3 regions of the Bradyrhizobium guangxiense genome follow, and region 2 is predicted to be linked to each of the others. Evidence: riboswitches for the same ligand, from Rfam matches in the RefSeq annotation. Region 2 holds a riboswitch; each other region holds the start of a gene.
What was found. A riboswitch is a leader RNA that binds a small molecule or an ion and turns the genes downstream of it on or off. The one in region 2 is predicted to bind cobalamin.
Positions count from the first base shown of each region.

Region 1: it holds a riboswitch for cobalamin, as region 2 does, so the genes downstream of both, X268_RS10515 (energy-coupling factor ABC transporter permease) here and X268_RS16355 (TonB-dependent receptor) in region 2, are expected to answer to the same signal.
Region 3: it holds a riboswitch for cobalamin, as region 2 does, so the genes downstream of both, X268_RS39335 (TonB-dependent receptor) here and X268_RS16355 (TonB-dependent receptor) in region 2, are expected to answer to the same signal.

Region 1 is NZ_CP022219.1:2,251,906-2,256,339, reverse strand. Features, by position in the region: gene cobT (nicotinate-nucleotide--dimethylbenzimidazole phosphoribosyltransferase) at 1-462, opposite strand, end outside; gene cobF (precorrin-6A synthase (deacetylating)) at 473-1,222, opposite strand; gene X268_RS10515 (energy-coupling factor ABC transporter permease) at 1,263-1,940, opposite strand; cobalamin riboswitch at 1,978-2,198, opposite strand; gene cobA (uroporphyrinogen-III C-methyltransferase) at 2,244-2,975, opposite strand; gene X268_RS10505 (cobyrinic acid a,c-diamide synthase CobB) at 2,972-4,282, opposite strand; gene cobM (precorrin-4 C(11)-methyltransferase) at 4,282-4,434, opposite strand, start outside.
Region 2 is NZ_CP022219.1:3,448,348-3,452,781, forward strand. Features, by position in the region: gene X268_RS16350 (hypothetical protein) at 15-596, opposite strand; gene X268_RS16355 (TonB-dependent receptor) at 652-2,883, opposite strand; cobalamin riboswitch at 2,999-3,213, opposite strand; gene X268_RS16360 (hypothetical protein) at 3,333-3,590, opposite strand; gene X268_RS16365 (hypothetical protein) at 3,709-3,921, opposite strand; gene X268_RS39485 (hypothetical protein) at 4,076-4,252, opposite strand; gene X268_RS16370 (adenylate/guanylate cyclase domain-containing protein) at 4,357-4,434, opposite strand, start outside.
Region 3 is NZ_CP022219.1:2,256,648-2,261,081, reverse strand. Features, by position in the region: gene X268_RS10545 (PepSY domain-containing protein) at 1-738, opposite strand, end outside; gene X268_RS39335 (TonB-dependent receptor) at 752-3,094, opposite strand; cobalamin riboswitch at 3,210-3,411, opposite strand; gene X268_RS10530 (histidine phosphatase family protein) at 3,486-4,058, shown strand; gene cobT (nicotinate-nucleotide--dimethylbenzimidazole phosphoribosyltransferase) at 4,146-4,434, opposite strand, start outside.

The DNA of each region.
Region 1 (4,434 bases), 1.2 Mb from region 2:
GCCGGTCTCGAAGGCGAACGCCAGCTCCGCAGGCAGCAGAGCGGCCTCCACGCTGAAGTCCCGGGTGCCATGGCGCGGCTTGTCGGTGATGATATCGGGCATCGCCTCCTGCGCCAGCGTGCCGGCGTCGACCACTTCCAGACGCGAGCCCAGCTCGCGCGCCAGCACCGAGATCGCCGCGCCCCCGGCAGCGAAATTCGCCATCATCGCGATGGTCACGCCTTGCGGATACGCCGAGACGCCCTGCGCGACGATGCCGTGATCGCCGGCGAAGACGATGATCGGCACGCGTGCCGCGCGCGGCTGCTCGGTCGCCTGCAGGCCTGCGAGCTCGATCGCGAGCTGCTCCAGCCGTCCGAGCGCGCCGGTCGGCTTTGTCAGCTGCGCCTGTCGCGCAATCGCAGCCTCGCGATGGAGCGCGGAGATCTCGGGGCAATTCTGGGTGACCCATTCGGGGAGCATGCTGCCTCGCTTAACGCATACGCTTGAGGATATAGCTGTCCATGATCCAGCCATGCCGCGCGCGCGCTTCCTGGCGCGCCGCGACGATGCGCGGGCCGATCTCGGCCAGCACGCCGGACATGATGATCTGATCGGGCATGCCGAGATAGGCGCCCCAATGGATTTGAAGCCCGGCCGGATCGAGCGATTGAAACGCCGCGCCGCCGTCGAGCATCACCACCACAGTGTCGACGCCCAGCGGCCAGCCACCTTCGCGCAAGCGCCGTCCCGTCGTGACCAGAAACGGCTCGCCGATGTCGTTGAGCGGCAGCGCATGCGCCGCGCACAGCGCCTGGATCGAGGTGATGCCGGGCACGACCTCGATATCAGGCAAGGGATCCAATCTTCGCGCGATGCGCAGCGAGGAATCATAGAGCGAAGGATCGCCCCAGATCAGCAGCGCAACCCTGCCTTCGCTCCCGAGATGATTTGCAATCGCTTGCTGCCAGGTCGCGGCAACCGCATCGTGCCAATCGTCGACGCCCTTGCGGTAGTCTGCTTCACCGGCCTCCCGCACCGGAAGATCGAACTCGGCGACAACGGTCCTGTCGTTGGTCAGCACATCCGCGCAAATCGTCCGCCTGAGATCGGCGAGATCGGACTTCGCCGTTCCCTTGCGCGGGATCAGGATGAGATCGGCGGCATTGATGGCCTGAACGGCGGCGCACGTGAGCTGGCCAGGATCGCCGCAACCGATGCCGATCAGGGAAAGCGTGAGCATCGCGCGCGTGGGGCGGCCATGACGGCCGCCCCTTGTCTCTTCAGGCCGCGTTATGCAGGCGCGGGGTGACGAAGCCCGGCGCGGTGACGCCGCGCAGCGACTTGGCCAGCGCCAGCACGGCGAGATCGGCGAGCGGCTCGATCACGATGACCAGCGCGTAGGACGCCGCGAACGTCGCGATGTTGGCGAGGTTGGTCATGGCAAAGCCGGAGCCATAGAGCGCCCAGAACGCCACCCAGCCGATCACGCCGGCCTGATAGGTCGTCGACAGCGCCAGCGCCTGGCGATACCTGAGGTCGACATAGGCGGTGTTGCGCGAGATGATCCGCGAGGCGATCGCCTGGATCGCGAACAGCGGCACCAGCAGAGTCGTGACGTTCATGCCGTATTGCGGCAGGTCGGCCGGCTCGAACAACACGCCCTGAAGCAGCAGGCCGAACGCGAGGCCGAAGGCCGCGGGCGCCGCGCCGAACAGCAGGAACAAGGTCGAGCCGAGAATGAAGTGCACCTCGGACACCCCGACCGGGAAGTGCGGCAGGATCTCGAAGAAGGTGAAGACGACAGCGGTGGTGGCGAGCGTCCGCGCCGCGAACGAGCCGATGCCCTGCTCGCGCACGGTCTCGGCCGCGAGCTTCAAGGCAACGCCGCCTGCGGCGATGCCGGTTGCGTAACTCAACACGAGCTTGGCGCCCGTCACGATGCCGGGTTCGATATGCATGGCTCAGATCCTTCCTGCCGTCACACCCGACGGCCTTGGCCTCAAAACGTGCAGGGCCGGTCTCCTGGCTGGCGGCTCACTTGCGGTTCTCCGGCCTTCCCGGGCCTTGCGGCCCAGTGGCTGATCGGAGTCCCTCACCGCTTACAGTCGCGGGGGCGGCTGGGGGTTTGGGCGCCGCAACTGGGTCCGCCCACCCCCATTCCCGATTATGCTCCGGCGCTTTGCGCCACGTTGAGCACCATGCCGCTCCTGTGTGCCCCTTTCGCCGCGCCTGCGTCAAGGGGCGAGGCGCGGCCGGGGCGATCATGACGGATAATCCCCTGCCAGCGCGCCAAACAGGATCACGGCGGCGGTCGAAGCGGCGCCGCCACGGGCAAGCTGCTCGGCAAGCTCGGCAATGGTGGTGCGGACCAGCCGCTCGTCAGGTCGGCCGAGGGATTCGGCGAACAGCGCCGGGGTGGTTGGCGCGAGGCCGTGGGCAATCAATTTTGCGGCAAGCGCCGGGAAAGTGCGCCGGCCCATATAGACCACGGTGGTCGCTTCAGGGTCGGCCAGCGCCGCCCAGTTCAGATTTGGCGGCAGCTCGCCGGTGACGTCGGCCCCGGTCACGAACTGCACCCGGCGCGAGGTGTGACGCCGGGTCAGGGGAATGCCGGCCCGGGCCGCCGCCACGCAAGCCGAGGTGACGCCGGGAATGATCTCATAGCCGATGCCGGCCTCGCGCAGCGCTTCCAGCTCTTCCTCGAGCCGACCGAAAATGCCGGCATCGCCCGACTTGAGCCGCACCACGCGCGCGCCGGTTGCGGCATAGTCGACCAGGAGGCGGTTGACGTGATGCTGCTTGGTCGAAGGCCGCCCTGCCCGCTTTCCCACGGCGACCAGATTGGCATCCCGCCGGGCGAGATCGAGGATCGCGCCCGAGGCGAGATCGTCATAGAGCACGACGTCGGCCTCGCGCAGCCGCGCGGCGCCCTTGAGCGTGAGCAGCTCGGGATCGCCGGGCCCGGCGGAGATGAAGGACACGAATCCGCTCACCGATCCTCCGCGATCAGATGAAAGAACGTGCCGGTGGCACGGCCGCGGCGGGAGCCGGTCTCGGCGATGACTGCGCCCGTTGCATCATGCACCACCGCGAGCGGCGCATCAGGCTGGGCAAGAATGGTCGAATAGTGGAACTCATGGCCGCGCAGGCGCGCACCGGAGCGGTGTCCCGGCATCGGCGCGGCGAGCGTCGCGAGACGATAACCCAGATGCATGCGGCGTTTGGCAAAGCTCGTCTCGAGACCAAGCAGGCCTGTCATCTCATGGCGGACACCGTCCGCATCGGTCAACGCAGTTCCCAGCACCATATAGCCTCCGCATTCGCCGTGCACCGGCCGCGTTTCGGCGAAGCTGCGCAAGCCGCTGCGAAAACGGAGATTGGACGCGATCCTGCCGGCATGAAGCTCCGGATAGCCGCCGGGCAGCCAGCAGACATCAGCGCTGGCCTCAGGCGTTTCATCGGCCAGCGGCGAGAACGGCAAGATCTCGGCGCCCGCCGCGCGCCAGGCTTCCAGCATATGCGGATAGACGAAGGAGAAGGCGGCATCGCGCGCGAGCGCGATGCGCTGGCCGGGCGGCGCCACGTTCAAGCGGCTCGCCGCCGGCTGCGGCGACCAGCCGGCCGCGGAGCGCAGCACCGCGTCCAGATCGACATGCGCGGCAACGAAGCGCGCGGCTTCCTCGATCAGCTTGCCGATCTCCGCCTGCTCCTCGGCCTGCACCAGGCCGAGATGCCGCGTCGGCAGGCTGATCTCGGCATGACGCGGCAGCGCGCCGAACACGGCAATGCCGGCATCGTCGAGCGCACGCCGCACCAGGTCCTCGTGGCGCGGGCTGGCGACGCGGTTGAGCACGACACCCGAAAGACGCACGCCGGCGCGGTAGTCGCGAAGGCCCGCGGCGACTGCGGCTGCCGTCTGCGCCTGCCCCGAGGGATCGATCACCAGCAGCACCGGCCAGCCCAGCATCTCCGCGATGTCGGCAGTCGCGCCGGTGCCGGAGACGCCGCGCGCGGCGACGCCATCGAACAGGCCCATCGATCCCTCGGCGAGCACGACATCGGCGTCCGCACCGCGGCTGACGAGATGCGCGATGGCAGCACGATCCATCGCCCAGCTGTCGACGTTGACGGAGGCGCGTCCCGTGGCGGCGGCATGAAAGGCAGGATCGATATAGTCGGGCCCGCTCTTGAAGCACTGCACCTCCAAGCCGCGATTGCGCCAGGCACGCGCGAGCGCCAGGATCAGCGTGGTCTTGCCGACACCGGAGGCAGGCGCGGAGATGACGAGCCCTGCCGGCATCACGACGCCTCCGGAAAGCGCGGCTCGGAGCCAACCGGCCGATAGCGGCGGGCGTAGTCGGCAGCATAGAGGCGGCTCTCGTCGAAATCCGCGGCGCCAAGCGTCTTGCCGACCAGGATCAGCGCCGTGCGCTCCATCTCGGTGCCGATGGC
Region 2 (4,434 bases):
TTCAATCGCACGGCTCAGGCTGACATCGCTCCTTTGCGCCTGGCCGGACCGACCAGACGGACGATCTCGCAGATGGCGAGGAGGCCGGCGAGCCAGACGGCGCAGGTCAGTCCGATGCGCGTCACGATGGCGGCGGTGAAGGCCCCCTCGCCGCCGAGCAGCGGCGTCGCGGCGAGCAGCGCGAGCTCGTAGGTCCCATAGGCGGCGACGAGCGCGACCGCGAGCACCAACCGCATGCGGCCCTGCGGCAGGAGGCCAACCACCATCGACGAGGCCACGGTCGATAGCAGCGCGGCTGCGCCGATGACAAAGCCCCAGGCGATGCTGTTGGCGTCAACGGGATAGTGCAGCACGCCGAAACCGATGCTCTGGTTCACGAGCCAGGCGCCGGCGACGACGAGCAGCGCCGGCCGCAGCGGCAGCATCGCCGCGGCAACGACGGCGAAGGCCGCGAACGGCGTTGCGCAGGCGAATGCGAAGCTTGCGAGCGCACATGACGCCGTCAGCAGCGCAAAGCAGAACGTCGGTGCAAGGCGCGGCGCGACCGGGTGAAGCCGAAAACGGCCGCTGTGAGACGGCTGGATGCTGCGAGCCATGATGCCAGGAGACACGGGTGAATTCCTTCTCTTTCGGATGCCAGTCCATTTGAGGTCAGAAGGTTGCGCCGGCCTTGAGCAGATAGCTGCGACCGGGCAGCGGATAGGCGCTGAAGCGGCCGTCGGTGAAGGTGCTCGCGACGGCGTAGTCGTAGTAGAGCGCATTCAGCACATTATTGACGCTGAGCGACCAGAAGTAGCGCTCAACCTGGCCGCCGAGCCTGAGGTCGATCGTGCCATTGGCAGGGATCGGCTTCTGGGGGTTCGCCTGATCGTTGTCCATGCGCCGCTCGCTCCAGAAGCGCGCAGTGGCATCGAGCACCAAATAGTTCTGCCAGATATTCCAGGTGACGCCGGCACTCGCCGTGTAGCGCGACACCAGCGGCACGTCGTTGCCCGCCCAAATGCCTTCGCGGAAAGCCGCGCGGGTGTAGGCCATGCCGGAGCGCAGCAGCAGAGCATCATTGACACGATAGGACAGACTTGTCTCCGAGCCGTAGCGCCGGGTCGGATCAAGATTGGTGTTGTAGAACAGGACCGGGCTGAAATGGACCTCGTTGGTGAGGTCCATCAAATAGAGGCTGCTCTGCAGCTGCAGCCCGCCGCCTTCGATGCGCAGGCCGCCCTCGATATCCCAAGAGGTCTGGGTCTTGAGCTGGAACGTTTGCGGGATCGCGGCGAAGGTCAAGGGATCGAAGGGCGGCCCCGAGGACAGGCGCTCGTCCACGTCAGGCGTGCGGAAAGCGCGCGCGGCGCGGCCGAACAGCGCGACCGTGTCATTGAGGCGATGCTCGGCCCCGAGATGCAGCGCATATTGGGTCTCATTGCTCGTCAGCGGCAGCGCGCCAATGTCGGCGTTGAATGGCGCGGCCGGGTCGAAATTGTCGCGTGCCGCAAGACTGACGGTCTGCACCCGCGCGCCATAGGAGATTTCGGTCGCCGGCGCCACGCCCAATGTGTGCTGGAAATAGCCCGCGACCGTCTGCTGCCTGAGGTCGTAATTGTGCCAAGCGGCAAGGCCCTGCCCGGCGCCGCGGTTCTGCCGAAAGCTCGCATCGTAATAATCGATGCCGGTGAGGAGCTGCGATGGCATGCCGAGCAGCAGGCTCTTCACGCTGAGCCGCGGCGTGATCGACCAATTCGTCAGATTGGAATCGACATGAGTCGACGTGAAGAAGGCCGGAACCGGCGTCGGGCTGGAGAAGAATGCACTCTGCTGCTTCTTGTCGCGCACGCCGCCGTCGACGATGAGATCGACGCCGTTGACTAGGGTCTTGGTGAAGCCCGCTGTCACGCCAAAGCCTTGCTGGTTGGCGTAGTTGAACGGCGTGCTGGTTCCTCGCCGGTTGGCGGTGAGTTGGTCGAGGCCGATGGAGGGATCGACAGTGCGGCCGCCCGGCAGTCGCAGCTCCTGATTGTCACCGGTGATGGTGAGAAACGCGGTCAGGCCGGGCGCGGTGTAATTGAGATTGCCGACACCATTCTGCTGGGAGTAGCGATTGTTGTCGCGATAGCCATCGGTCCTGACGGCATTGCCATAGAACGAGGTCGACCACGGACCGGAATTGAGCGAGGTCGAGATGTTGCCGAGCCCGGTGTTGAATGAGCCGAAACCGGCCTCGATCCGTGCGGACATGGGCGGCCCTCCGACGCCGGTCTTCATGACGATGTTGATCACGCCGCCGACCGCGTTGTCGCCGTAGAGCACCGCGCCGGAGTTGCCACGCGTGATCTCGATACGCTCGATGGAGTTGAGCGGGATGGTGGAGAGGTCCACCTGCGCCATGTCGACGTCGTTCAGCCGCCGGCCATTGACCAGCACCAGCGTGTTGGCGGTGGCAAAGGCGCCGAAGCCACGCAGGTCCACGCTGGTCTTGGCGCCGATCTGGCCGCCATAGAACGTCGTGATCTGGGCTCCCGGGGTCTGCGCGGCGATGATCTCGGCCAGCGTCTGCGATGGCGAATGCGCGATATCGGCGGCCGTGATGACGGTGGTGGCGGCTCCGACGATACCGCCGTTGCTGGCGACGGCCTCGGCGCCGGATGAGCGGGCGCCATTTCCTGCCGGCGCGGCACTCGCGGTTCCCCGGTATCTAGTCGTCTCGCCGTCACCTGTCGCCCTGGCCCGCGTGCGGTTCTGATCGTCGGGCTTGCTCACCTCGATCGGCGGTAACTGCTCGGCAAGGGCGTGCTGGGCGAAGGCGGAGGATAGACCGAGCGAATGGAGGGAAACGGACGCGAACAGGCCGGCGCTGAGGCGCCAGGCGGCAGGGACGAGACGGGACACAATTGTAACCTCGGTATGACGTCAGTGGCACGTCACCGCGAACGAGGCTTCACGGCAGAGCAATCGATTTGCTCCGGTGCAGCTAATGCCTGTACTCCCCGACCGACATCTTCGCGTGTGACCACGGCTGACGGCAGGTCTCCTGGCTCGCGGGGCATGACCTTACGTCGCCTTCCCAGGACCGAGATTCCCAGTGGCACAGGACGAAAGATTCACCGCTTACAGTTGCGGGGGCAGCCGTGGCGTTGAGATCAATCCCGGCGTTGGGACAATCCCGCACCACATTCCCTTTTGATCTCCGTGAGGAGAACCGTCGCCGATCATTTATGTGTCGTTGCGCCGGAGAGTCAATCGACCGGTTATGCCAAGGAACAGCTCTGGCCGACCGGGAGCCCGCCAAGAGGTGGCGAGGCCAGGTTCCGTGCGGAAAAGACGAAACGAGCCGCCGCTCAGGTCCGCCCTCGCAAACGCTGGGCCTGGGCCCAGGCGACGGCGACATCGCGCGGGGGAATATCGACGCGCTTGATCGGGGTCAATTCGCCGGAGGCCGAGACGATCGCGGTTTCCTCGCGGCGGCAGCGCGTGCAGACGAAGCGGACCTCGTGCGGGGACGCCGACCAGCTCGACCGCTTCACATTGGCCGCCATTGGCCAGGCATCGCAATGCGAGCACGACACCAGAAATCGACCGGGATCCAGCACACCCATTTCCATCGGACTCCGCGTCCTGCCCGCTCCTCCAATGATTAACCCAAGTGAATCGTTCCGGTGCCCAAGCACCACCAGTTGCGCGGTTGCGCCCCGTGCAAGACAGCAGGCGGTGCGCTCAGCGCGCGCCCTTGAGGGTGCAGGAGGTCGTGCAGGTGACCGTGGTGCCGCGATCACAGGATTTGCAGGCACTGACGCACTGGTTCAGGTCGCGGGGATTGTAGCTGTAGTTCCGCATCGGGCAGGCCGGCGTCGTCGAGCCGGTGATGTCCTGCTCCTGATCGCAGGCCGCCGTCATGAGCGCGAATATGATCACTGCAACGAGGCGCATGGGACTGCCCTGTCAGGCACGGCAAAATGACGCTCACGGGACGCGCTGCATCGCAGCGAACCCCGGCCTTCCCACCACGAGCGCCGATCAGCGACGCTCGCGTAGCCTCAAGGATGCGCTCCAAACATTAAGAACGGATTGATTGCCGCCGGCCTCAGGCCGCGGCCTTGGTCGCGATCGCCTGCCGCATGTCCACCGCCAGCTGACGGTACTGCTCCGACAGCTTCAGATAGAACTCGCGCTTGGTGCTGTCGGTGGCGAGCTTGGCGATCAGCTCGCATTCGGCGGTGAGCGTCTCGAACCGTTCCAGCCTGTCGTGAAGGTCTGTCATCGGCGTGTCCCCATCAAACGCCTCAAGGACATCCAACCTAAGCCCGGGAAATAGGTCATGGCGAACATCGTTATCGAGTACAATCAATTTTTCCGATGCGCGGCCTATTTGCTGTCGAGCCGCCAAGCGCCATCCCATCCGTCGTCCGGCGGGCTCGTCTCGAACTGCGCGATGCGGCCGAG
Region 3 (4,434 bases), 1.2 Mb from region 2:
GCGATAGGGTGAGGACATGCGGCCTCCGCGCACCCTGATCTGCAGGATTCCGAGCAATGCCCCAAGCATGGCCGCGACCAGGGCCAGCAGCGACAGCGTCCAGACGACGGGGTCCCACAGGGACCAGTTGCTGCGCAGGATCGTTGGATAGATCCAGTGCAGCACACTGCCGGCCCAATTCCAGCCGCGCTCGCCTCGCGTCGTATCGAGGACGACCTCGCCGGTGCGCGACGAGACATAGACCTCCGTTCCCGCGGCGTCTCCGACCGCGATGCGGAACAAGGGCCGATGACGATCGAAGCCGTTCGGTACGCTCCATTGATCATGGTCGGAGCGCGCGATGAACGCGGCCCGGCCGGCGTCGAGACCACGGCGGCGGGCGTAATCCTGCGCGATCGCCAGCGCGACGTCGATCGATGCCAATCGTGCGTCCTGTCCATCGGAGGCGCGGACCGCGCGCACGCCCGATTCTCCCGACACGACGTAGGCCGGCCCGTCACTCCGCTGGATCAGCCGAACGCGCGTGGCATCCTTGATCGCGCCGGCAGCCACCGCGTCGTCGACCGCCATTCGGACCTGCCCACGATCCACCGGCGCAAGGCCGGCAAATCGCTCCGCTTCGGTGAGTGACGGGAACGGCACGAAGTGCATCACGATTCCCGTCGCAAACCACATCGCGAACAGCAGGCAGAACGCGATCCCGAGCCAGCGGTGCACCAGGACGATCGTGCGCATCATCCGCTCAGCCGCCCTACCATTTGAACGCGGCCGAGAGCTCGTAAGTCCTGGGCGCGCCGAGCAGGATCTGGTCGGGATAGAACGGATCGCCCCAGATCGCGTAGCGCTTGTCGGCGATGTTGCGCACGCGGAAGGTCAGGCGGGCCTGCTCGACCGCATTGAACACCGTCTTGGGGATGTCGACGAAGGCATAGACGTCAGCCACGGTGTAAGCCTTCATCGTGACCACATTGGCATCGGTGTTGTAGCGGTCGCCGACATGGCGGCCGGTGATGCCCAGCTCCACCGGCCAGGGCGTGAAGAAGCGGTAGGACGCGCCGGCATTGGCGACGACGCGCGGCACGTTGGGCGGCGTGTTGCCCGAGAACGAGCCGCCGGCGAAATTGTAGTCGGCATAGCGCGCATCGACATAGGCGATGTTGCCCCAGAGCCGCAGCGGCTCGATCGGCCGCACCGCCGCGGCAAGCTCGACGCCCTTCGATTCCTGCCGCCCGGCGATGTTGAGCGCCATGCCGTCGGCCGCGGCATAGACGTTCTTGCGCTCGATGTCGTAGGCCGAGAATGACCACTCCGCCCTGTTGTCCCAGAACAGATGCTTGACGCCGGTCTCGTAGGTGCGCGACGTCGTCAGGTCGAGCGGCTGGGTCGGCAGCAGCAGGAAGATGTTGTTGGCAGAGACGTCGGCGCCGGTCGCGTACTGGCTGAAGAAGGTCAGGCCCGGGACGGCCTCCCAGGTATAGCCGATGCGCCCGGTCACCGGCGCCCAGTCCTTCGAGAACGGGAAGCCCGCTTTCTCCAGGCCGTTCTTGTCGGTCGAATTGCGGTCGAGCCCGATATGCTCGACACGCACGCCGCCGACCAGTGCGAAGCTGCGCGTCAGCTTCAGCCGGTCCTCGAACGACAGCGCCTCGTTGTCGATCCGCGCGGTCTGTTGCTGCGTCGTGAGCAGGCCGTAGAAGCCACGATTGGGATCGACCAGCGAAACGGAATCGCCGGGGAAATTCGCGGCGCCCGGCCTGGCGAAATCGAGATAGCTTGACGACAGCGTCGTCACCAGCCGGTTGTCGAAACCTGCGATGTTCGCGTCCCAGATCAAGTCGGTGATGTTGCCGACGAGGCGCTGGCGGTGTGCGACGTAGAAGCGCTCCCGATCGACCAGGTTCGTCCCGGAGTTGAACGCCTCGACCTCGTTGTTGAACCAGCTGCGCTCGGCGCCGTAGCCATAGGCCTGGCTCTTCAACGTCAGGTCAGGCGCGAGTTTCAGCTCGAAGCCGCCGCGCAGCCACACCTCCTGTGCCACGTTGCGGTTGTCGAGGACGTTGTAATTGGTGTTGAAGGTGCGGTCGTCGATGGTGACGGCACCGAGATTGGTTCCGTTGTAGTTTGAGACGTAGTTGCCGGAGACGATGCCGCTCGTCGCGTGCGAACCGCTGAAGGCGACCGGCACCAGCGGCGCGCCCCAATAGGCCTTTCCGCGATCCTCGCGGTACTCGATCGCGCCCCAGATCTTGAGACGGTCGGAGATCCGGTAGTTCATCTGCCCGGAGACGTCGAACGTCCTGGTGTTGGTGTCGTCGACAAAGCCGTTGAGCGAGGAGCGGCTGATGTCGAAGCGGTAGTCGAGGCCTTGCACATTGGTGCTGCCGCCCGAGCCGTAATGCGTGCGGAACGAGTTCAGGGAGTCGTACGAAAAGTCCGCCTCATTGCGGATCGGACCGATGTGCGGCTGCCTGGTGACGAAGTTGATCGCACCGCCGGCGGCGCCCTCGCCCGAGATCAGCGAGGCCGGGCCTTTGAGGAATTCCACGGCCTCCAGATTGGCGGTGTCCATGATCCGCGAGGTCATGTTCTGCGGACCGATCTTGATGCCGTTGTAGAGCGTGTTGATCTGGCTGTTGGTGAAGCCTCGCATCGAGAAGCCCGCCGGCTCCCCGGGCGCGTCGCCGGAGGTGACGCCGACCGCGCCCTGTGCCACCTCGGACACGGTGCGATAGCCCTGCTCGCGCATGGCCTCGGCGGAGATCACCTCGACGGTCGCGGGCGTCTCGCGCACGGTCAGCCCAAGGCGTGAAGCGCTTTCGGCCACCGCATTGGTGTTGAGCGGCGTCTGCGCCGGCGCAGCCGGCACGACGGGTTTTGGCGCTGCGGCTGTAGCGCCCGGGCGGCGCGCGCTCTGCGCCTCGCGGGCAGTCGGCTTGGCCGGCTTGCGGGATTGTGGTGGCGACACTTCCACGGGCGGCAGCGGCTCGCGGGCCTGCTGCGCCCACGCGGAAGGCAGATCGAGAGCGACGAGGGATGTGAGCGTGGCGGACGCGAGCAGGACGCTGGGCGGTCGTACGATACGAATGGAAAACACAGTTCGGACCTCGGTATGACGTCAGTGGCACGTCACAGCGAACGAGGTCTCACCTGTTGGCCTTGCAGCCGTCCGATGAAGCCGAATGTCTGTACTCCCCGACCGACATCTTCGCGTGTGACCACGGCTGACGGCAGGTCTCCTGGCTCGCGGGGCATCACCGCTTCGTCGCCTTCCCGGGACCGAGGACCCAGTGGCTTGTGACGAAGGATTATCCGCTCACAGTTGCGGGGGCAGCCACGGCATTGGGGACAAATTCCCCGCACCGCATTCCCTTTTCATCCCCTCTCGGGGAAACCGTCGCGAGCATCTAGGATTACCATCACAACAGAGTCAATGTGGCAGTTGCGGCGTTAGGGCCACAGCGACCAACTTCCTTGGAGAGACGAGCATGGAAGGCGAGACCTTGCTCTGGCTGATACGGCATGCGCCGGTCGACGGCGTCAAAGGGACGATCCACGCCGCCGACGCGCCGGCCGATCTCGGTGATCGCGCGCAGCTGGACGCTCTGCGGCGGCATCTGCCCGCGAATGGCTCCAGCTATGCCAGCCCGTCGCGGCGGACGGTCGAGACCGCACGCGCGCTGGGGCTCGAACCGGAGCTCGTCGCTGAATTCCGCGAGCAGGATTTCGGCGACTGGACCGGCCATCGACACGACGCGCTCTCGGCCAGCGGCGGCGAGACTTACGCGCAGTTCTGGAATGATCCGGCCGGCGGACGGCCGCCGGGGGGCGAGAGCTTTGCGGACCAGGTTGCGCGCGTCCGGCCGGGTCTGGCGCGGATCGGAGCTGGCCCCGCCACGCTCGTCGTGCATTCCGGCACCATCCGCGCCGTGCTCTGCATCGCGCTGGATCTCACGCCGCAGGCCGCCTTGCGCTTCGTGATCGATCCGCTGTCGCTGACCCGGATCGATCGCCTCGCCAGCGGCTGGCGCATCGTTTCGGTCAATCAGCGGATCAGCTAAAGCATGATCCGGAAAAGTGCGAAGCGGTTTCCCGGAAAGATCATGCACAAACAACAACCTAAAGCGCGATGACGATTCATCTAAATCTCATCGCGCTTGAGGTCGATCCGGCACATTGGCCTCCGCAAAGGTCGCCATGCCGTTGTGAAGCGCGCAGGCAATGCGCACCAGCGGCAGCGCGATCGCCGCACCCGATCCCTCCCCGAGCCTGAGATCGAGGCTGATCAACGGCTGCACGTTCAGCGCGCGCAGCACCAGCCGATGCCCCTGCTCCGCCGATTGATGCGACGGCAGCAGGAACGGCCGGCACGACGGGTTGAGCCGCACGGCCGCAAGCGCGGCCACCGATACGATGAAGCCGTCGATCAGCACGGGA